One region of the Allobosea sp. NPDC055353 genome, then DNA from elsewhere that is predicted to be linked to it. Evidence: riboswitches for the same ligand, from Rfam matches in the RefSeq annotation. Region 1 holds a riboswitch; the other holds the start of a gene.
What was found. A riboswitch is a leader RNA that binds a small molecule or an ion and turns the genes downstream of it on or off. The one in region 1 is predicted to bind thiamine pyrophosphate.
Positions count from the first base shown of each region.

Region 2: it holds a riboswitch for thiamine pyrophosphate, as region 1 does, so the genes downstream of both, thiC (phosphomethylpyrimidine synthase ThiC) here and ACWIEX_RS02375 (LuxE/PaaK family acyltransferase) in region 1, are expected to answer to the same signal.

Region 1 covers NZ_JBSHMC010000001.1:524,089-534,196, forward strand. The annotation lists gene ACWIEX_RS02360 (ABC transporter permease) at 1-401, opposite strand, end outside; gene ACWIEX_RS02365 (ABC transporter ATP-binding protein) at 398-1,189, opposite strand; gene ACWIEX_RS02370 (acyl-CoA reductase) at 1,179-2,627, opposite strand; gene ACWIEX_RS02375 (LuxE/PaaK family acyltransferase) at 2,633-3,709, opposite strand; TPP riboswitch at 3,798-3,927, opposite strand; gene rfbA (glucose-1-phosphate thymidylyltransferase RfbA) at 4,141-5,016, opposite strand; gene rfbD (dTDP-4-dehydrorhamnose reductase) at 5,019-5,924, opposite strand; gene rfbC (dTDP-4-dehydrorhamnose 3,5-epimerase) at 5,924-6,481, opposite strand; gene rfbB (dTDP-glucose 4,6-dehydratase) at 6,496-7,551, opposite strand; gene pcaF (3-oxoadipyl-CoA thiolase) at 7,784-8,992, opposite strand; gene ACWIEX_RS02405 (phosphomannomutase) at 9,083-10,108, opposite strand, start outside.
Region 2 covers NZ_JBSHMC010000003.1:147,890-157,997, reverse strand. The annotation lists gene ACWIEX_RS21275 (dipeptide ABC transporter ATP-binding protein) at 1-159, shown strand, start outside; gene ACWIEX_RS21270 (polysaccharide deacetylase family protein) at 171-1,073, shown strand; gene ACWIEX_RS21265 (OmpA family protein) at 2,110-3,192, shown strand; gene ACWIEX_RS21260 (hypothetical protein) at 3,366-3,638, shown strand; gene ACWIEX_RS21255 (hypothetical protein) at 3,687-3,884, shown strand; TPP riboswitch at 3,955-4,059, shown strand; gene thiC (phosphomethylpyrimidine synthase ThiC) at 4,139-6,016, shown strand; gene ACWIEX_RS21245 (hydroxyethylthiazole kinase) at 6,013-6,753, shown strand; gene ACWIEX_RS21240 (hypothetical protein) at 6,963-7,823, opposite strand; gene dnaK (molecular chaperone DnaK) at 8,157-10,073, shown strand.

The DNA of each region.
Region 1 (10,108 bases):
TCCATCAGCGGGAAGAAGCAGATCAGCGCGGTGATGACGACGGTCGGCGTCATGCCGAAGCCGAACCAGATGATGAAGAGGGGCCCGAGCGCGAGCTTCGGCACGAGCTGGCTCGCCAGCACATAGGGCCGCAGCAGGCGGCTGAGCGCCGGGAATTCCGCGAGCAGGATGCCGACACCCAGCCCGACGATGGCGCCGATGCCGAGGCCCAGCGCCATCTCGGCGGCGGTCATCGCCAGATGCGGCCAGAGCCTGCCGGTCGCGATCTCGCTCCACAGCGTTGCGAGCACGCTGGAAGGCGCAGGCAGCACGAGCGGCGACAGGCCGCCGAGCCGGCACCAGGCTTCCCAGCCGGCGAGCAGGATGACAAGCAGCAGCAGCGAGGGCAGGCGCGCGATCATGCCGCCGGCCTCCGAATGACGGCGGCTGCTCCGTCCATGGCATCGCGTAATTCGCGGCAGGCGGCGATGAAGCCGGGCGCATAGCGCATGTCGCGGTGGCGCGGGCGGGCCAGCTCGATCCGGCGCACATGCGCAACCCGGCCGGCTTCCATCACAGCGACCTTGTCGGCGAGATAGACGGCCTCACCGATATCATGCGTGACGAAGAGCGCGGTTGTGCCGTTGAGCGCGCAGAGCCGCAGCAGGTCGTCCTGCAATTCCTCACGCGTCAGGGCGTCGAGCGCGGCGAAGGGTTCGTCGAGCAGCAGCAGGTCGGGATTGCCGACCAGAGCGCGGGCGACCGCGACGCGGCTCTGCTGCCCCCCGGAAAGCTCGGCCGGGCGGCGCCTGGCGAAATCCGCGAGGCCGACACGCTCCAGCAGGTCGAGCGCCGCGTCCTTGTCGGCGATGGTCGGGCGGCGCTTCAGCGAGACCGGCAGCAGGACGTTGTCGAGCGCGCTCAGCCAATCGAGCAGGGTCGGCGCCTGGAAGACGAAGCCGGCGCGCGGACTCGGGCCGGCCAGCGCCTCGCCGGCGATGCGGATCGCGCCCTCGCTCGGCATCAGCAGGCCGGCGGCGAGTTTGAGGAGGGTGGTCTTGCCGCAGCCGCTGCGGCCTAGCAGGCAATGGATTTCGCCGCGCGGGATCGACCAGTCGACCGCGTCGACGACGGCCGGGCCGGTTGCATCGTAGCGGTAGCTCGCCCGCTCGATCGTGACGAAACCGGGCTTGGGCTGCTCAGTCGACATAGGGCGCAAACCCTTCTGCCGCGGCTTCGGCTGATTGTTCGATCTCGGTAAAGGTGACGAGGTCGAGCAGACTGAAGCGTCCGTCATGATGCCAGCCGGCCTCCGGCGCGGTCATCCGGCCGAGCGGAGCGATGCGGCTGACGCCGATTGCGCCAAGCTGCTCGGAAAGTCGGAACAGCCGCTCGGGAGATGCGGCAACGCCCGCCGTCTGGAGGAAGCTGCGATAGGGCGCGACGAGGGCGGGGACCTCGTCGAGGCTGTCGATCGCGACCAGTTTGAGCGTGCGGTTCAGCCCGGTCGGGCTCAGGGCTTCCGGCGCCTCGACATGGACGACGCTCCAGGGATCGGCAGGCTCACCGAGAAGTTCCGCCGCTCCCTCCATCGCACGGGTTTCCTGCGCGCCGCGCCATGATGCGATCGAGGAGGCCTCGCCTTGCGAAAGCACGCGGCGCGGATGGCGCGAGGCGAGGGCGGCGAGTTCCTGCGCGACGTAGCGGGAGAACTCTGCAGGGCTGACCTTTCCGCCGCGTTCGACGAAGAGCATCTGCGGGGAGTAGCAGCCCTGCTGTTCGTAACGGATGACATCATGGGCGGCGAGCCGGGCCAGGGCAGGGGCCTTGCGGCTGTCGAGCGCCTCGCGCGCGATCACGCCGAAGCCGATCTTGTGGCCATGCGGCAGGAAGCGCGTCCTGATCGGCAGCTTGGCGCGCAGCGCGGTGAGTGTCTCGTTGCCGCCATAAGCCATGACGGTGTCGGCCTCGCGCATGAAGACCGGCTCGGCCGCCGCTTCGCCGCCCTTCCACCAGACGATGGCGAGGCATTCGCCGATCTCGGGGTCGATCTCGGCGAGGAGGCTGGCGAACCAGCCGGCTGTCAATGGCTCGGCCGAGGCGAGCTTGCCGATGCTGCCCGCCTTGACTAGCAATCCGCAGATCAGGCTCCACAGCGACAGCGCCGGGACATTGCCCGCCCAGACATGCAGCAGCAGATCCGGGCCGTGGGCACGCAGATAGCCGCCCTTGGGTGTCGGCTGGAAACCGTCGAGCAGGCCGGGATTGGCGAAATCCTCGGCCAGGAAGCGCAGGAGCTGCGGCTTGCGGAAGGTCTTGAGATAGCCGGTGAGGCCGAGGCGGACGGTCTCGCGGTCATAGCCGGTGACGATCGGCAGCAGGTGCTCGGCCTTTTGTCGCAGCGGGTGCTGGCGGTCGAGCAGGCGCGCGATGGCGGCATCGATCGCCGTGACGATGCGCGCGGTCTCCATCCGCTTCAGCCGGGCGCGGGCGTTGTCACGCACATGCGCGCAGAGCGCCGCAGCTTGCGCCTCGTCGAGTTCCGGCAGCGCGATGGTGGCGCTCTCGCCCCAGGCGCTATGGCTGACCTCGCGCCAGCGCAGCGCCTCGCGGTTCAGGCCCGGCAGATGGCCCGCATGCTCGATCACCGCATTCAGCCTCGTGCTGCCGCGAGGAATTCGGCGACCGCGACCGAGCAGCCCTTCGAGGCCTCGCCATCGACCCGGCCGAGCAGCTTGAAACCGCCCGGCACGATCTCGCCGGCATCCTCGGTCAGAATCGCCGCGACGCAGTTGAAGTGGGCGAGGTCGTGATGGACGATCACGCCGCGTTGGCCTTCCGGCAAATCCGCCCCGGTCAGCGGATCGACGACGCGGCTGCGGATCCAGTGCGGCCCGGATTTCACGGAAGGGCAGACGGCGTTGCCGTCGTCGTAGAGCTGCGAGCTCAGCTCGGTCATCCCGTACATGTTGACGCAGAACGCGCGTGGCACGCCGAAGGCGCTAGCGAGTCCGTCATAGAATTCGTCAGGAGCCAGCTCGCGCGACTGGCCTTTGAAGCCACCGGTATCGAGGATGCGGCTGCCTTCCGGCAAGGCGAAGCGCCGGCCGCTCGCGGCGAGCGCATCCAGCACGGGGACGAAGGAATAGCTCGCGCCGAGCAGGGCGTAGGGCTCGTCGCTCTTCTCGGCCGACTCCAGCGTCGACAGAAGGCCGTCGAGATCGAGCCCAGCCGCATTGATGAAGGTCTCGGAACCCGCCGTGCCGCATTCGCGCTTGGCGAGCGAGAGATAGGTGGCGAGCGAGGAATTGGGCAGCTCCGCCTCGTCCGGGAAGAGGATGCCCATGCGGATGCGCTCGCGGCCCTGCATGAAGCGCTCGCGGAAATTCACCAGCATCGAGCGCTTCCAGACGTCGAGCGTCGGATGATAGCTGCGCCCGCGGGTGCCTTGCGTGGTTCCGCTCGTCATGAAGACGCGTTCGGCTTGCTCCGGCGGGCTGCAGCTCAGCGTCAGGTCCTTGAAGGCGGTGATCGGCACCGCCGGGATGTCGCGCCAGCGCCGGACCGAGAGCGGCGTGCGGCCACGCTGCAGGCAGGAGCGCTTGTAAGGCTCGTTATTGCGGAACTGATAGGCGAAGACCTTGAGCGCCATCGCCTCGAATTCGGCTTCCGACGCGTCGGGAAGCGCGATGAACGCCGATAGCGCCGCGATGATCTCGGCTTGCGTCACTTGAGGCCCACTCCGTCCGGACGCGCACGGCCAAGCCGGGGCGTCGATCGCTGGAGGATCACGAGCGCAAGCTGGAATCAGGGCCGTACTGGCCGCATGTCCCGCATCCCTACGCCGGTATGATCCGGATCAGGTTCGGAGGGTCACCGCGTTGCTTGGGCTCGAAAGCCCAGCCGGCGGAATCTCAGCCTCCTAGCGAGGCCCCCCTGGGAACGGGAGCAGATGACGAGCGGCGGGCCTTGCTGTCAAGCGATAACGGAGCAGGGCGGGTATCCCCAAAAGCCGGGAGCGTTGGTCTGCCCGAGCCGTCATTGCGAGCGGAGCGAAGCAATCCAGGGGAGACTGGGTTCGAACTCTCTCACCCGGACCCCCTGGATTGCTTCGTCGCTTACGCTCCTCGCAATGACGCTTCGGTCCGATCGGAACAGGCTTCAGCCGGCGATGTCCCGGGCCATCCGCATGAGGTACTGGCCGTAATCGCCCTTGGCGAGCTTCTCGCCGAGCCGCGTCAGCTGCGCCGTCGAGATCCAGCCCTGCCGTGCCGCGATCTCCTCCGGGCAGGCGATGCGCAGGCCCTGCCGGCTTTCGAGGGTCCGGACGAACTCGCCGGCTTCCAGCAGGCTGTCGGGCGTGCCGGTATCGAGCCAGGCGAAGCCGCGGCCCATCGATTCCACCGAGAGCTGGCCGCGCTCCAGATAGATCCGGTTGACGTCGGTGATTTCGAGCTCGCCGCGGGCCGAGGGCTTCAGCGCGCGCGCGATCTCGACGACCTCGGCATCGTAGAAGTAAAGGCCGGTGACGGCCCAGCTCGATTTGGGGACCTCAGGCTTCTCCTCGATGGAAACCGCCTTGCCGGCACCGTCGAAGGCGACGACGCCGTAACGCTCGGGATCGCGGACATGATAGGCGAAGACGGTGGCGCCTCGCTCGCGCGCTTTCGCTCGCGCCATCATCGCGGGCAGGGAATGGCCATAGAACAGGTTGTCGCCGAGAACGAGGGCGGAGGGCTCGCCGGCGACGAAATCAGCGCCGATCAGATAGGCCTGCGCCAGCCCACCGGGATGAGGTTGCTCGGCATAGGTCAGGCTCATGCCCCAGTCGGACCCGTCCCCGAGCAGGCGCTTGAAATGCGGCAGGTCGTGCGGCGTCGAGATAATCAGGACGTCGCGGATGCCGGCGAGCATCAGCGTCGAAAGCGGATAATAGATCATCGGCTTGTCGTAGACGGGCAGGAGCTGCTTCGACATCGCCAGCGTCATCGGGTGCAGCCGCGTGCCGGAACCGCCGGCGAGGATGATGCCCTTCATCGTTACCTCTGATCCTTGGCCTGATCTTTAAGAAGCCGCGCGACACAGGACCGGAGCGAGCTTTGCCATTCAGGCAGCCGCACCTCATGGGCAAGCGCGAGCTTGCCGCAGTCGAGTCTGGAATTCGCGGGCCGGCGTGCCGGTGTCGGGTAATCGGCTGTCGCGATGCGCTTGACCCGGACCGGCTTGCCGCCCAGCCGCTCGCGTTCGGCGAAGATCGCCTCGGCGACATCGGCCCAGACGGCCTCGCCCGCAGCGCTCATATGGAACACGCCACGCAAGCGGGCATCCTCCGGTCGGCCCGTCAGGTTGCGCGCGACAGCGAAGATCGCATCGGCGATGTCGAGGGCGCTGGTCGGGGATCCCGCCTGGTCGGCGACGACGCCGATTTCGTCGCGGGTCTCGGCGAGGCGCAGCATCGTCTTTGCGAAGTTCTTGCCGAAGGGGCTGTAGATCCAGGCCGTGCGCAGGATCGCGTGATTGTCGGTGGCCGCCGCAACCGCCCGTTCGCCGGCGAGTTTGCTTGCGCCATAGGCCGAGATCGGTCCGGTCGCATCGTCCTCGCGATAGGGCCGGTCGAGCCCGCCATCGAAGACATAATCGGTCGAGAGCTGGATCATGGGGATGCCCAATGCCGCCGCGGCTCGCGCCGCCTCGCCGGCGGCCTCGCCATTGACGCGCATGGCGAGCTCGGGCTCGCTCTCGGCCTGGTCCACAGCCGTATAGGCAGCGGTGTTGACGATGACGTCCGGCCGGGCCGAACGCAGCGCCGGCGCGACCGTCTTCGGGACGGCGAGATCGAGATCCGGCCGGCGCAGCGCGATGACCTCGACGCCGACGGGCACGCGCTCCAGCATGGCGCAGACGACCTGGCCGGTCCAGCCGGTGACGGCGATACGAAGTGTCATCAGTCGAAATACCGCAGCATCTCGGCGAGGCGCGGATGCTTGCGGTCCTTGTCGGAGAGGGTGAGGCCGGAGAGCGGCAGGCGCCAGTCGATGCCGAGCGCCGGGTCGTCGAAGGCGAGGCCGTGGTCGTTCGCGGGCGCGTAAGGAGCGGTGACCTTGTAGAGCACCTCGGTATCCGGCTCCAGCGTGACGAAGCCATGGGCGAAGCCGATGGGGACGAGGAGCTGCTTCCAGTTCTCGGCGGAGAGCTCGACCGCGACATGCTTGCCGAAGGTCGGGGACGAAGCCCGGATATCGACGGCGACGTCGAGGATGCGGCCACGCGTGACCCGCACCAGCTTGTCTTGCGCGAAGGGTGGCGACTGGAAATGCAGGCCGCGCAGCGTTCCGACCGGGGCCGACAGCGACTGGTTGTCCTGGACGAAGTCCAGATCGAGCCCGGCCTCCGCGAAGGCCTTGTGGCTCCAGGTTTCCGAGAAGAAGCCGCGATGGTCGCCGAACTTCCTCGGCGTGACGATCTTGACGGCGGGGATCGCCGTATCCTCGACGCTCAGCATGCTGTTGTCTCCGTTCAGGCCGCGCCGAGGCGTTCGCCACGATAGGTGCCGGAACGGATGTCGCCCCACCATGTCGGGTTGGCGAGATACCATTCGACCGTGCGGTGCAGGCCGGTCTCGAAGGTCTCCTTCGGCGTCCAGCCAAGCTCGCGGCCGATCTTGCCGGCGTCGATCGCATAGCGTGCGTCATGGCCCGGCCGGTCGGTGACGTAAGCGATCAGGCGCTCGCGCGGACCCTTCGGGTCGGGCGTGAGTTCGTCGACGATGGCGCAGATCGCCTGGACCACCTCGATATTGGTCTTCTCGTTATGGCCGCCGATATTGTAGCTTTCGCCGATCCTGCCGGCGGTGGCGACGGTGATCAGCGCATCGGCATGGTCGTCGACATAAAGCCAGTCGCGCACATTGAGCCCGTTGCCATAGACCGGCAGCGGCTTGCCCTCGAGCGCGTTGATGATCATCAGCGGGATCAGCTTTTCCGGGAAATGATAGGGCCCGTAATTGTTCGAGCAATTGGTCATCACCACCGGCAGGCCGTAGGTGTGGTGCCAGGCGCGCACGAGATGGTCGGACGCCGCCTTCGAGGCCGAATAGGGAGAGTTCGGCTGATAGGCGGTGTCCTCGCGGAAGAAGCCGTCGCTACCCAGCGAGCCGAAGACTTCGTCGGTCGAGATATGGTGGAAGCGGAAGTGTGCCTTGCGCTCCTCCGGCAGCCCCCGGAAATGGCGCAGCGCCTCCTGCAGCAGCGTGAACGAGCCGACGACATTGGTCTCGATGAAGGCCGCCGGCCCGTCGATCGAGCGGTCGACATGGCTCTCGGCTGCGAGATGCATGACGATATCCGGCTGGAAATCGGCGAAGATCGCCTTCATGCGCAGGGCATCGCCGATATCGGCCTGCTCGAAGCGGTAGCGGTTGCTGCCGGCGACCGGCACGAGCGAGGCGAGGTTGCCGGCATAGGTCAGCTTGTCGACGACGCAGACCTCGTGCTCGGTCTCGCCGATCAGCTTGCGAACAACCGCCGAGCCGATGAAGCCGGCGCCGCCGGTCACGAGAAATCTCAGGGGCATGAGGAGCAATCCTGGCGGCGGGCATGAAGGCGGGGGGATGAAGCGGATAAGGTGCATGCACCTCGATCGCCGGTCCTGACCGTCGGCCTCAACTCAGATCCCCCTTCACCCTTACGGCCCTATCATGGACCGCCGTCGCGCGACAGCGAAACGCCCGAACCGCGGCGAAACAAAGGCCCTTATGGTTAGGGGCCGGAGCCTGCGGTTCGGGAGAAAGCGGTCGTGGCGGCGCTTATGCGCGTTCCAGCGCGACGGCGATACCCTGGCCGACGCCGATGCACATGGTGGCGAGCGCGCGCCTCTTGCCGGTCAGGGACAGTTCGAGCGCGGCCGTGCCGGTGATGCGGGCACCGGACATGCCGAGCGGGTGGCCGAGCGCGATCGCCCCGCCATTCGGATTCACATGCGCGCCGTCCTCGGCGATGCCGAGTTCGCGCAGCACCGCGATGCCCTGGCTGGCGAAGGCCTCGTTCAGTTCGACGATGTCGAAATCCGTGGGCTTCAGGCCAAGCCGCTCGCAGAGCTTGCGCGTCGCCGGGATCGGCCCGAGGCCCATGACGCGCGGCGCGATGCCGCCGGTCGCGCCGCCAAGGATGCGCGCGATCGGCGTCAGCCCGTATTTCGCGGCGGCTTTTTCGGAGGCGATGATCAGCGCCGCGGCGCCGTCATTGACGCCCGACGCATTGCCGGCTGTGACCGTGCCGCCCTCCTTGCGGAACGGGGTGCCCAGCTTGGCGAGCTTCTCCAGCGTGGTGTCGCCGCGCGGGTGCTCGTCGATCTCCACCCTGATCGGATCGCCCTTGCGCTGCGGGATCAGCACCGGGACGATCTCCTTGGCCAACCGGCCGTTCTGCTGGGCGGCGACGGCCTTCATTTGCGAGCGCAGCGCGAAGGCGTCCTGGTCGGCACGGCTGATCTTGCAGTCGGCCGCGACGTTCTCACCGGTCTCCGGCATGGAATCGATGCCGTACTGCGCCTTCATCAACGGATTGACGAAGCGCCAGCCGATGGTGGTGTCGTGGATCTCGGCATGGCGGGAGAAGGCGCTGTCGGCCTTGGGCATGACGAAAGGTGCGCGCGACATGCTTTCGACGCCGCCGGCAATCATCAATTCGGCCTCGCCTGCCTTGATCGCGCGCGCGGCGGCGATGACCGCATCCATGCCCGAGCCGCAAAGCCGGTTGATCGTCGTGCCCGGCACCTCCTTGGGCAGGCCGGCGAGCAGCAGCGACATGCGCGCGACATTGCGGTTGTCCTCGCCCGCCTGGTTGGCGCAGCCGAAGATCACGTCGTCGACCGCGCCGAAATCCACGCCCGGATGACGCTCGACCAGGGCCTTCAGCGGCACCGCGCCGAGATCGTCCGCACGGACGGAGGAGAGCGAGCCGCCGAACCGGCCGATCGGGGTGCGGAGATAGGCGCAGATGAAGGCTTCGGTCATGTCTCGGATCCTGCTGTCTCGAAGGCGGTTTGGATCAGGCGCGGCGTCAAATGGTTTTGCCGGTCTTGCGGGTTGGCTGCAAATCGTCGCTCAGCGCGTTTGCGCCGCCGCGAAAGCGAGGTTCTCGGCGAGCAGCGCTTCGGCCGCTTCCGGGGTCGGGGCCTCGACATAGACGCGCAGTTCCGGCGCGTTGCCCGAGGCCCGGAAATGCGCCGTCGCGCCGTTGCCGAGCGTCAGGCGCAACCCGTCCCGTCGATCGCGTGCCGTGACCCCGCCATGGGCCGCGAAAGCCGTGTCGCGGAAGCCGGAATCCGCGGCGTCGAGCCGGGCGATCAGGGCGGTGGTCCTGTCCTGCGGGATCTCTTGAAGCCGGTTCGACAGGGCGATGGCGAAGCCGGCTTCCGCCGCGATGGCGCTCAATGGCTTTTGCGCGGCGCGGGCCAGCGCGAGCGTCGCGACGATCGGCAGCATGGCGTCGCGCGTCGGCAGGGCGGCAAGTCGCCGACCGTCCCGTGCGACCTCCGAACCCAGCAGGACGCCGCCATTCGCCTCGAAGCCGATGACGGTCCTGGCTCCTTCGGTTTTGGCCTGCGCCATGCCGGCGATCACATAGGGCGAGCCGACGCGGGTGCGCACCACCTTCGAAAACAATCCGGGGCGGTCCAGTGCCGAATTCGACGTCACCGGTGTGACGATCGCATCCGCGCCAAGAAAACGCGCGGTGAGCGCGCCGACGAGGTCGCCGCGCAGGAAGCGGCCGGTTTCGTCGGCCACCAGCGGACGGTCCGCATCGCCATCGGTCGAAACGATCGCGTCGAGCCTGCGCTCGCCGGCCCAGCGCCGGGCCAGTTCCTCATCCTCGGGACGCAGTGCCTCGGTATCGACGGGGATGAAGTTCTCGCTGCGGCCGAGCGCGACCGGCGTGGCTCCAAGCGCCGCCAGCACGTCGCAGATGACGTCGCGGCCGACGGAGGAATGCTGGTAGACGCCGACGGTGAGCCCTTCCAAGGCGCGCCCGAAGAAATCGACATAGCGCGCGCGATAGCTGGAGACGACGTCGCGCCGCTGCGGTTCGGCCGAGACGTCCGGAACGGCCGTCAGTGCCAGCGCTTCATG
Region 2 (10,108 bases), on a different contig from region 1:
TCGGTCGTCCGCCATCTCTGCGACCGCGTCGCGATCATGTATCGCGGCCGGATCGTCGAGAGCGGCCCGGCCGGCGCGGTCTACGATCACCCGCAGCACGATTACACCAAGCGCCTGCTCGCCGCGGTGCCGGTGCTGCCGGGCACTGCTACGACCTGAGGAGAGCTGCCATGACCGACGCCAACGAACTCCTGCCCTGGCAATGGCCGGAAGAGATCTGGCGCGGCAAGGTCGAGCAGGTCCGCGCCGGCCGCAACCTGAAGCCGGCCAGGTGGAAGAACGGCGCCCGCTGCGCCGTCGCCCTCTCCTTCGACGTCGATCACGAGACCAACGAGCTGCGCGATGGCGGCAAGTCGGTCGGGCGCCTCTCCTGGGGCCAGTACGGCAACCGCGTCGGCGTGCCGCGCATCCTCGATCTGCTGAAGCGGCACGATATCCCGGCGAGCTTTTTCGTGCCGGCCGTCACCGCCCTGCTCTATCCCGAAGAGCAGCGCCGCATCGTCGGCGCCGGCCATGAGATCGGCCTTCACGGCTGGATTCACGAGGTCAACACGGCGGTGCCGCCCGCAAACGAGCGCGAACTGCATCTGCGCTCGGCCGATACGCTGGAGAAGATCACCGGCATCCGCCCGGTCGGCATGCGCACCCCGTCCTGGGACTTTTCCGAGGTGACGCTCGCGATCGAGCGCGAGCTAGGCCTGCTCTACGACAGCTCGCTCTTCGCCGATGACGATCCCTACGAGATTGTCGAGAAGGGCGAGGCGACCGGCATCGTCGAACTGCCGGTCGAGTGGATCCGCGACGACGCACCCTATCTCAGCATGAACCGCTTCCAGGCGCTCCGGCCCTATACGTCGCCGGAAGCGGTCTTCGACATCTTCCGCCGCGAGTTCGAGGGCGCCTATGCGGATGGCGGCCTCTTCCTGCTGACCATGCATCCGCATGTCATCACCTATCGCTCACGCTTCTGGATCCTCGAGGAGCTGGTCCGGCTGGCCAAGGCGAAGGGCGATTGCTGGTTCGCGACCCATGCCGAGATCGCGGCCTATGTGAAGGCTGAGGCCGGCATCTAAATCGGCAGGGCGGCGGAACCGCTGCCCGATTCCTGCCGTTTTCGCTTCATCGGGGGTTCAGGCCATGAGGGGCCTGATACCCGCACGTTGAAACAGAACGACGGGAATAAAGATGCGCACGAAACGCTGGTTGCTGGTCGGGACCGTCCTGCCGGCCCTCGTCCTTTCGCAAGCCGGACAGGCCTTCGCCGAGGCCGGATACCGGGTCGCACAGGCCCCCGCCGCGGGAGACAAGGATGATCCGCGCGGGCCGCGGCGCCCGCAGCAGCCAGGCGCGCAGCCCGGTCAGCGTGGCCCGGAGCGCCCCGCTGCCCCGAGCGCCCCCGCCCAGCCACAGGCACCGCGCCCGCCGCAGACGCAGCCCGCTCCGGCGGCACCGCGGCCGCAGCCTCCCGCCATGCCTTCGCAGCCGCCGCGCGCCGAGCCGCCGGCCGCGCGTCCGCAGCCCGAGCGCCCGGCGATGCCGCGTGAGGCGCCTGCTGCGCCTCGCCCCGCGCCGAATGCCGCGCCATCTCCCCGGGAGGCCCCGGCCGCCCGCCCGACAGCGCCGCGCCCGCCGGCCGAGCCGACTGCGCCGGCGCCGCCGCGCGCGGCTCCCAAACCTTCCGCGCCCCCGGTTGCAGCGCCGCCGGCAGCCGCGCCGCGTGGCGGCCCGGCTGTTCCGCCCTCGGCTGCGCCGACCCAGCCCCGCCCGCCGGGAACGCCACCTGCGACGGCGCCGGCCGCTCCGTCCCAGCCCGGCGCCGGCGCGCCGCCCTCTGCGGTTCCGCGTGGCGGTCCGGCTGTTCCGCCTTCGGCTTCGCCTTCCCGGCAACGACCGCCCGCAGCAGCGCCGCAGCCCGGTACTCCCGTCCAGCCGGATGCGACCGTTCCGACGCCGCCTGCAGGGGCTGCTCCGGCGCGGCCTTCGCGCCCGGCTCCGGGAACGCCTCCGGCCGGAACGCCGGGCGCTCCGGTTCCCGCACAGCCGGGCGCCGCCGTCCCGACGCCGCCCGCAGGTGCCACGCCGGCCCAACCGGGACGCACGGCTCCCGGCATGCCTTCCGGGGGAGCACCGGGAACGGCCGCTCCGGCGCAGCCAGGCGCCGCTCCGGGCCAGCCGCCAGCCGGACCTCCCGGCCAGCCGCCCCAGCGTGAGGGCCGCCGTGGCGGCATCTCGCCGGGCGTGGCCGGTGCGATCGGCCTCGGCGCCGGTGTCCTCGGCGGCATCATGGCGACGCAGGGCGCCGAGCGCTTCGACGACATCCGCCGCGAGCGGCGGGAGCAGCGCGAGGGCGACCTCACCATCATCCGCGAGCCCGGCCGCACCATCATCCGCGACGATGACGGCCGCGCCATCATCCGCCGCGACGAGGACCAGCGCTTCCGCGATCTCGGCTGGCAGGGCCGCTCCGAACGCCGTGGCGACGAGAACCGCACGATCTTCGAGCGCCCCGACGGCACGCGGATCGTCACGGTCACGGACGAGCAGGGCCGGCTGATCCGCCGCACCCGCATCGACCGCGACGACCGCGAGGTGATCATCATCGACAACACGCTGCGGGGCCGTCCGGGGCGCTTCGCCGACGATGTCGTCGTGCTGCCGCCACCGCCGCTGCCGATGCCGCGCGAGCGCTATATCGTCGACGCGGACCAGGCTGACGAGGCGTTGATCTACGAGACGATCACGGCGCCGCCGATCGCCGCGATCCCGCGCCGCTACACGCTGGACGAGGTGCGCTACTCGCCGGACCTGCGCGCCCGCATGCGCAGCGTCGATATCGATACGATCAATTTCGAGACCGGCTCCTGGCAGGTCGGGCAGGATCAGGCGCGGCGTCTCTCCGTGCTTGCGGATTCGGTGAAGCGCGCCCTGCAGCGCTCGCCCAACGAGGTCTTCCTCGTCGAGGGCCACACCGACGCCGTCGGCGCCGATGTCGACAATCTCTCGCTCTCCGATCGCCGGGCGCAGTCGGTCGCGGAAATCCTGACGCGCGATTTCCAGATCCCGCCGGAGAACCTGACGACCCAGGGCTATGGCGAGCAGTACCTCAAGCTGAACACGCAGGAGGCTTCGCGCGAGAACCGGCGCGTCACGCTCCGGCGCATCACGCCGCTGCTCAACGGCCAGAACCAGTGACACGCGGGCGGGGCGGCTTTCCAGGCAGCCCCGCTCTTCCGCAGGCGCAGGGAACACCCGTTCCCTGCGCCTGTTTCATTGGCGGAGGACAGAGCATTTTCGAGCGAAGTGGGCACCGGTTCGCGTGAAGAAAATGCGACAAGCAAGGGTCTAGGCCGAAGGGAGATGTCGCCATGAGAAAGTTCGTTCCGGTTCTGGCTGGATTGCTGGCCGTCAGCCTGCCCGGTGCAGTGTCGGCGCAGGCCCAGACAGTACCGCCTCCGCCAAGGCCGCAGGCTCCCGGCGTGCTGCCGGCGCCGCGATCGGGAGAGGCGGCTCGCCCGACGACGCCCAACACTGTGGCGCCCCGCGACGAAAAGCGCGGCACCGGCGAGGACAAGGCGCAGGTCCGGCCGGAGCGCGATCCGCCGATGCCCAAGCCGGTGCCCTCGATCATCGCACCTTGAGCAACCGGGTTGAGGATTTGGTAGGATTGCCCGGCTAGGGTGCCCGCCATGAGCGACACCGTTTCCCTTGCCCAGAGCATCGTCACGATGCAGGCCGCCTCGACCCAGCAGGCGCTGTCCGTCGAGATGCTCAGGCAGAATGCACAGGCCGATCAGGCTCTGGTCGCCATGCTCCAGCAGAGCGCCGAGCAGACGCAAGCGACGCTGCCGGCCGGGCAGGGCGCGTTGGTCGACCTGACTGTCTGAGCCTTCCTTCCTATCCGATCAGATCTTTGCACAGCCCGTTGCCAAGCGGCGGCGCTACGCCTAACCTCGTCCGCGTTCCGAGGGGTGCCCGCAAGGGCTGAGACGGCTTTCGAAGCTGAACCCATCGAACCTGATCCGGGTCATACCGGCGGAGGGACTGGAACGCGGTGCAGCCTTGGCCTGCACCCGCATCACAGCGCTTGAACCGCTTCGACGCCGGATCTCCTGACCTGTACCAAGGAGGAGATCCCCTTATGAATGCCCACGCGAAACCCCAGAAGAACAGCGTCAAGACCGCTCCCCAGAGCGTGACGACCGGGCCGATCATCGGCTCGCGCAAGATCTATGTCGCGGCGCCCGAGCATCCTGAGATGCGCGTGCCCTTCCGCGAGGTCGTGCTGACGACCGATGCCGAGCCGCCGGTGCGCCTCTACGACCCCTCCGGCCCCTTCACCGAGACCGATGCGAAGATCGATCTGAATGCCGGTCTCGCCCAGCCGCGCCGCGCCTGGCTCGATGCGCGTGGCTTCCAGACCGTGCCCGGACGCGCTGTGACGGCTGCGGATAACGGCCATATCAGCGAAGCGCAGCTCGTTCCCGCCTGCCCGGCCGAGCGCCCGATCCTCGAAGCGAAGCGGGGCCAGCTGACGACGCAGTACGAGTTCGCGAAGGCCGGCATCGTCACCCCCGAGATGATCTATGTCGCCCATCGCGAGAATCTCGGCCGTGCCGCCATGCTGGAAGGCACGAAGGAGCGTCATGCCGATGGCGAGAGCTTCGGGGCGAGCGTGCCGGAATTCGTCACGCCGGAATTCGTCCGCGACGAGATCGCGCGGGGCCGCGCCATCATCCCGGCCAATATCAACCATCCCGAGCTGGAGCCGATGGCGATCGGCCGCAATTTCCTGGTCAAGATCAACGCCAATATCGGCAACTCTGCCGTCACCTCGGGCGCGGCCGAGGAGGTCGAGAAACTGGTCTGGGCGATCCGCTGGGGTGCCGACACGGTGATGGACCTCTCCACCGGCCGCAACATCCACAACATCCGCTCCTGGATCCTCAGGAATTCGCCGGTCCCGATCGGCACCGTGCCGATCTACCAGGCGCTGGAGAAGGTCGGCGGCGATCCGATCAAGCTCGACTGGGAGGTGTTCAAGGACACGCTGATCGAGCAGGCCGAGCAGGGCGTCGACTATTTCACCATCCATGCCGGGGTGAGGCTGCCTTACGTGCCGCTGACGGCGAACCGCGTCACCGGCATCGTCTCGCGTGGCGGCTCGATCATGGCGCGCTGGTGCCTCGCGCATCACCGCGAAAGCTTCCTCTACGAGCGCTTCGACGAGATCTGCGAGATCATGCGCCGCTACGACGTCTCGTTCTCGCTGGGCGACGGCCTGCGTCCGGGCTCGATCGCCGATGCCAATGACCGCGCGCAGTTCGCCGAGCTGGAGACCTTGGGCGAGCTCACCAAGATCGCCTGGGACAAGGGCTGTCAGGTGATGATCGAGGGGCCCGGCCACGTGCCGATGCACAAGATCAAGGAGAACATGGACAAGCAATTGCGCGAATGCGGCGAGGCGCCCTTCTACACGCTCGGACCGCTAACCACCGATATCGCGCCGGGTTACGATCACATCACCTCCGGCATCGGCGCGGCGATGATCGGCTGGTATGGCTGCGCCATGCTCTGCTACGTCACGCCGAAGGAGCATCTCGGCCTGCCGAACCGCGACGACGTCAAGACCGGCGTCATCACCTATCGCATCGCGGCCCATGCCGCCGATCTCGCCAAGGGCCATCCGGCCGCGAAGATCCGGGACGACGCGGTCAGCCGTGCGCGCTTCGACTTCCGCTGGGAGGACCAGTTCAATCTGGCGCTGGATCCCGACACGGCGCGGGAATTCCACGACGAGACCTTGCCCAAGGATGCCCACAAGGTCGCGCATTTCTGCTCGATGTGCGGGCCGAAATTCTGCTCGATGAAGATCACGCAGGATCTGCGCGCCGAGGTGCTGGCGATGAGCGACAACGAGCGCAAGGCGCTGGAAGCGCTTGCAGACGAGGGCATGGCCGCCAAGTCGAAGGAATTCCTCGACAAGGGCGGCAGCATTTATCTACCTGCTGCTGAATGAGCGGTTTCGACGAAAAGCTCGATGCGGCCAGCGTCGCATCGATCCTCGCGCGGGTGGCCCGGCGCCGCCCGCGCATTCATTGCCTGACCAATACGGTGGCGCAGAACGTCACCGCCAACATGCTGCTGGCTTTCGGGGCCGTACCCTCGATGGCAAGTCATCCCGACGAGGTCGAGGCCGTTGCGGCCGGAGCGGGCGCGATCTTGATCAATCTCGGCACGCTCAGCCTCGAAGGCGAGCGCGCCATTCCCAAGCTCGTCGGCGTCGCGCACGAGCGCCGCATCCCGCTGGTGCTCGACCCGGTCTTCGTCGAGCTTTCGCCCTTGCGGCTGCGGCTGGTCGGCGACGTGCTGGCGCTGTTCGATGTGCTGGTGCGCGGCAATGCCACCGAAATGGCGGTACTGGAGCCGCTTTTTGCGCTCAGGCGCGACATTGTGCGCGTCACCACCGGCGCGGTCGATCGCATCGAGACGGAGGATCGCAGCCTGTCGGTCGCGCATGGCCATGAATGGATGAGCAAGGTGACCGGGCTCGGCTGCGCATCGAGCGCGCTGGTCGCGGCGTGCCGGGCGGTCGAGCCCGATCCGGTGATCGCGGCCGCGGCAGCGCTCACCGCCTATGGCATCGCTGGCGAGATCGCGGCCGAGCGTGCCGCCGGTCCCGGTAGCTTCGCGATGCATCTGGTCGATGCGTTGGCTGGGCTCGACGAGGCCGCGCTCGCGACCCGGATGGGCTGAGGTTCGCGCTGTCATCCCGTGCGCGTTGCAGTACGCAGTGCTGCGACGCAGACACGGGACCGTGCGCAAGAAGAGGCGCCTGTCATGCAGGGCGCGCACTTTCGGTCAAAAAAGGCGTCCTCTCGTCATGCGGTCCCGTGTCTGCGCAGCAGCACTGCGTGCCGCAGCGCGCACGGGATGACAGCGCTCTGTGACTGCGCTCTGCCCCGCTACTGCGTCGGCGTCAGCGAGAGCGGCGCGGGCTTCGGGCGTGGCCTCGGCCTGGCCGCGGCAGGCTTGGGCTCGGTGTTGAGGCCGAGCCGGGCGCGCAGCGAGGCGGCCCGCGCCTCCGTCACCCGCGCGCCGCAGAAGCCGAACTGGCCCTCGCGCTGGAAATCCCGGCAGATCATCTCGCGCTCGGCCGAGAAGCCGGCCTGCTCGCGCGCGATCACGCGCTGCTCGACAGCGTCGGATTTGGCGGTCAGCGTCCGGTAGCCCTCGCGCACGGCGCGTTCGGCGCTGCCGCGTGCCTTCTCGATCTCCTTGGCCTGCCCGGCAACGGTACGCGCATCGGGGCCCCACAGCCCGCGCGGGTCGATCCGGCATTGCGCGGCCTGGACGACGCAGGGCTCCGTCGGTTCGACCACGAGGAAGGCGCCGTCGAGCACGTCGAAGACGATCGGGCAGATCGGCGCCTCCAGCCGGTAGCGCGGCACGCCGGCCGGGCGCCCGAGCGCCGTGACGGGGAGAGGCGCGTCGCCGAAGGAGATGGCGCAGGGCTCGACCAGATTGGTGCTCTGGAACCCGTCGAGATTGAGCTTGAGGCCGTAGCCGGTCGCCGTCTTCGAGAAGACTGCCTCGCCGTGATGGCCGTGGCGGTGCAAGGTCTTGCCGATGATGGCATCCTCCCCGGCGACCTTGATGGCGGACATGCTGGGCGGGCGCGGCGCTGTCGGGGCGCCGGGCCGGGAGGGCGCTGCCTGCTGGGTTCCGGGCGCGTTGAACGGCTGGGCGCCGGGCAATTGCAGCGGCTGCGCATGCGCCACGGTTGCGGCTGTGGCGAGGGCTATCGAGGCCAGGATGAGGCGCATCGGTCGTGTCATGGCGGCCCAGTGAAGCCTGAACGGCCTTTCTGCATGCAGGCGCGAGCCGGGTTAGACAAGGACGGGAAGGCCACACCCGGCCGGAAAGCGCGTTTCGCGGGCCGCCCGGCCGGTGCTCCCCGTTGCTTAATCGGCTCGCCTGTCTTGCAAGGGGTGGAACACCCTCACTATATACGCCGCCAAGGGGCGGTTTAACCACCGTCAAACGTGGAATGCCGGTTTCGTTCGCCGCTGAAGCGGGGGCGATCCGGTCCATGGGCCGGCAGGCGGTGCACAAGCGCCGCAGGTCGGCGATCTGCTCAATCGAAAGGGATCCCATCCATGGGTAAAGTCATTGGTATCGACCTCGGCACGACCAACAGCTGCGTTGCAGTGATGGAAGGCTCGACGCCCAAGGTCATCGAGAATTCGGAAGGCGCGCGCACCACGCCCTCCATCGTCGCCATCACGGATGACGGCGAACGCCTTGTCGGCCAGCCTGCGAAGCGCCAGGCCGTCACCAACCCGGAGCGCACCTTCTTCGCCATCAAGCGCCTCATCGGCCGGACCTTCGACGATCCGATGACGCAGAAGGACCTGAAGCTCGTTCCCTACAAGATCAAGAAGGCCTCCTCGGGCGACGCCTGGGTGGAAGCCGACGGCAAGGACTATTCGCCGTCGCAGATCTCGGCCTTCACGCTGACCAAGATGAAGGAGACGGCGGAGGCCTATCTCGGCCAGCCCGTCACCCAGGCCGTCATCACGGTTCCCGCCTATTTCAACGACGCCCAGCGCCAGGCGACGAAGGATGCCGGCCGCATCGCCGGCCTCGAGGTGCTGCGCATCATCAACGAGCCGACCGCGGCGGCGCTGGCCTATGGCCTCGACAAGAAGCAGGCCGGCACCATCGCGGTCTATGACCTCGGCGGCGGCACCTTCGACGTCTCGATCCTCGAGATCGGCGACGGCGTCTTCGAGGTGAAGTCGACCAATGGCGACACCTTCCTCGGCGGCGAAGACTTCGACATGCGCCTGGTCGAGTACCTCGCGGACGAGTTCAAGCGCGAGCAGGGCATCGACCTGAAGAAGGACAAGCTCGCCCTCCAGCGCCTGAAGGAAGCGGCGGAGAAGGCCAAGATCGAGCTCTCGACCACGGCCCAGACCGAGATCAACCTGCCCTATATCACGGCGGATGCCTCGGGCCCGAAGCACCTTGCCATCAAGCTGTCGCGCGCCAAGTTCGAGAGCCTGGTCGACGATCTGATCCAGCGCACCATCGAGCCCTGCAAGAAGGCGCTCAAGGATGCCGGCCTGTCGGCGGGCCAGATCGACGAGGTCGTCCTCGTCGGCGGCATGACCCGCATGCCGAAGGTGCAGGAGGTCGTGAAGCAGTTCTTCGGCAAGGAGCCGCACAAGGGCGTCAATCCTGACGAAGTCGTCGCCATCGGCGCTGCGGTTCAGGCCGGCGTGCTGCAGGGCGACGTCAAGGACGTGCTGCTGCTCGACGTGACCCCGCTGTCGCTCGGCATCGAGACGCTGGGTGGTGTCTTTACGCGTCTGATCGACCGCAACACCACGATCCCGACCAAGAAGAGCCAGGTCTTCTCCACCGCCGAGGACAACCAGAACGCGGTGACGATCCGGGTCTTCCAGGGCGAGCGCGAGATGGCCGCCGACAACAAGCTGCTCGGCCAGTTCGATCTGATGGGGATTCCGCCGTCGCCGCGCGGCATGCCGCAGATCGAGGTGACCTTCGACATCGACGCCAACGGCATCGTTTCCGTGACGGCGAAGGACAAGGCCACCAACAAGGAGCAGCAGATCAAGATCCAGGCTTCGGGCGGCCTCAGCGAGGCCGATATCCAGAAGATGGTGAAGGATGCCGAGGCGAACGCCGCCGAGGACAAGAAGCGCCGCGAGGTGGTCGAGGCCAAGAACCAGGGCGAGAGCCTGGTGCATTCGACCGAGAAGTCGCTGAACGACTATGGCGACAAGGTTTCCGAAGCCGACAAGGCGGCGATCGAGACCGCGGTCGAGGCGCTCAAGACCGCGCTGACCGGCGAGGACGCCGAGGCCATCACGGCCCGCACCAACGAGCTGATGCAGGCTTCGATGAAGCTCGGCGAAGCCATGTATGCGGCGAGCCAGGCCGAGGGCGCCGCCACCGCCGAGGGCGAGCCGACTGAGGAAGCCAAGAAGGACGACGTCATCGACGCCGACTTCAAGGACGTCTCGGACGACAAGAAGAAGAGCGCGTGATCGCGCGCTCGTAACGCAAGCGACGTTTTGGCCGG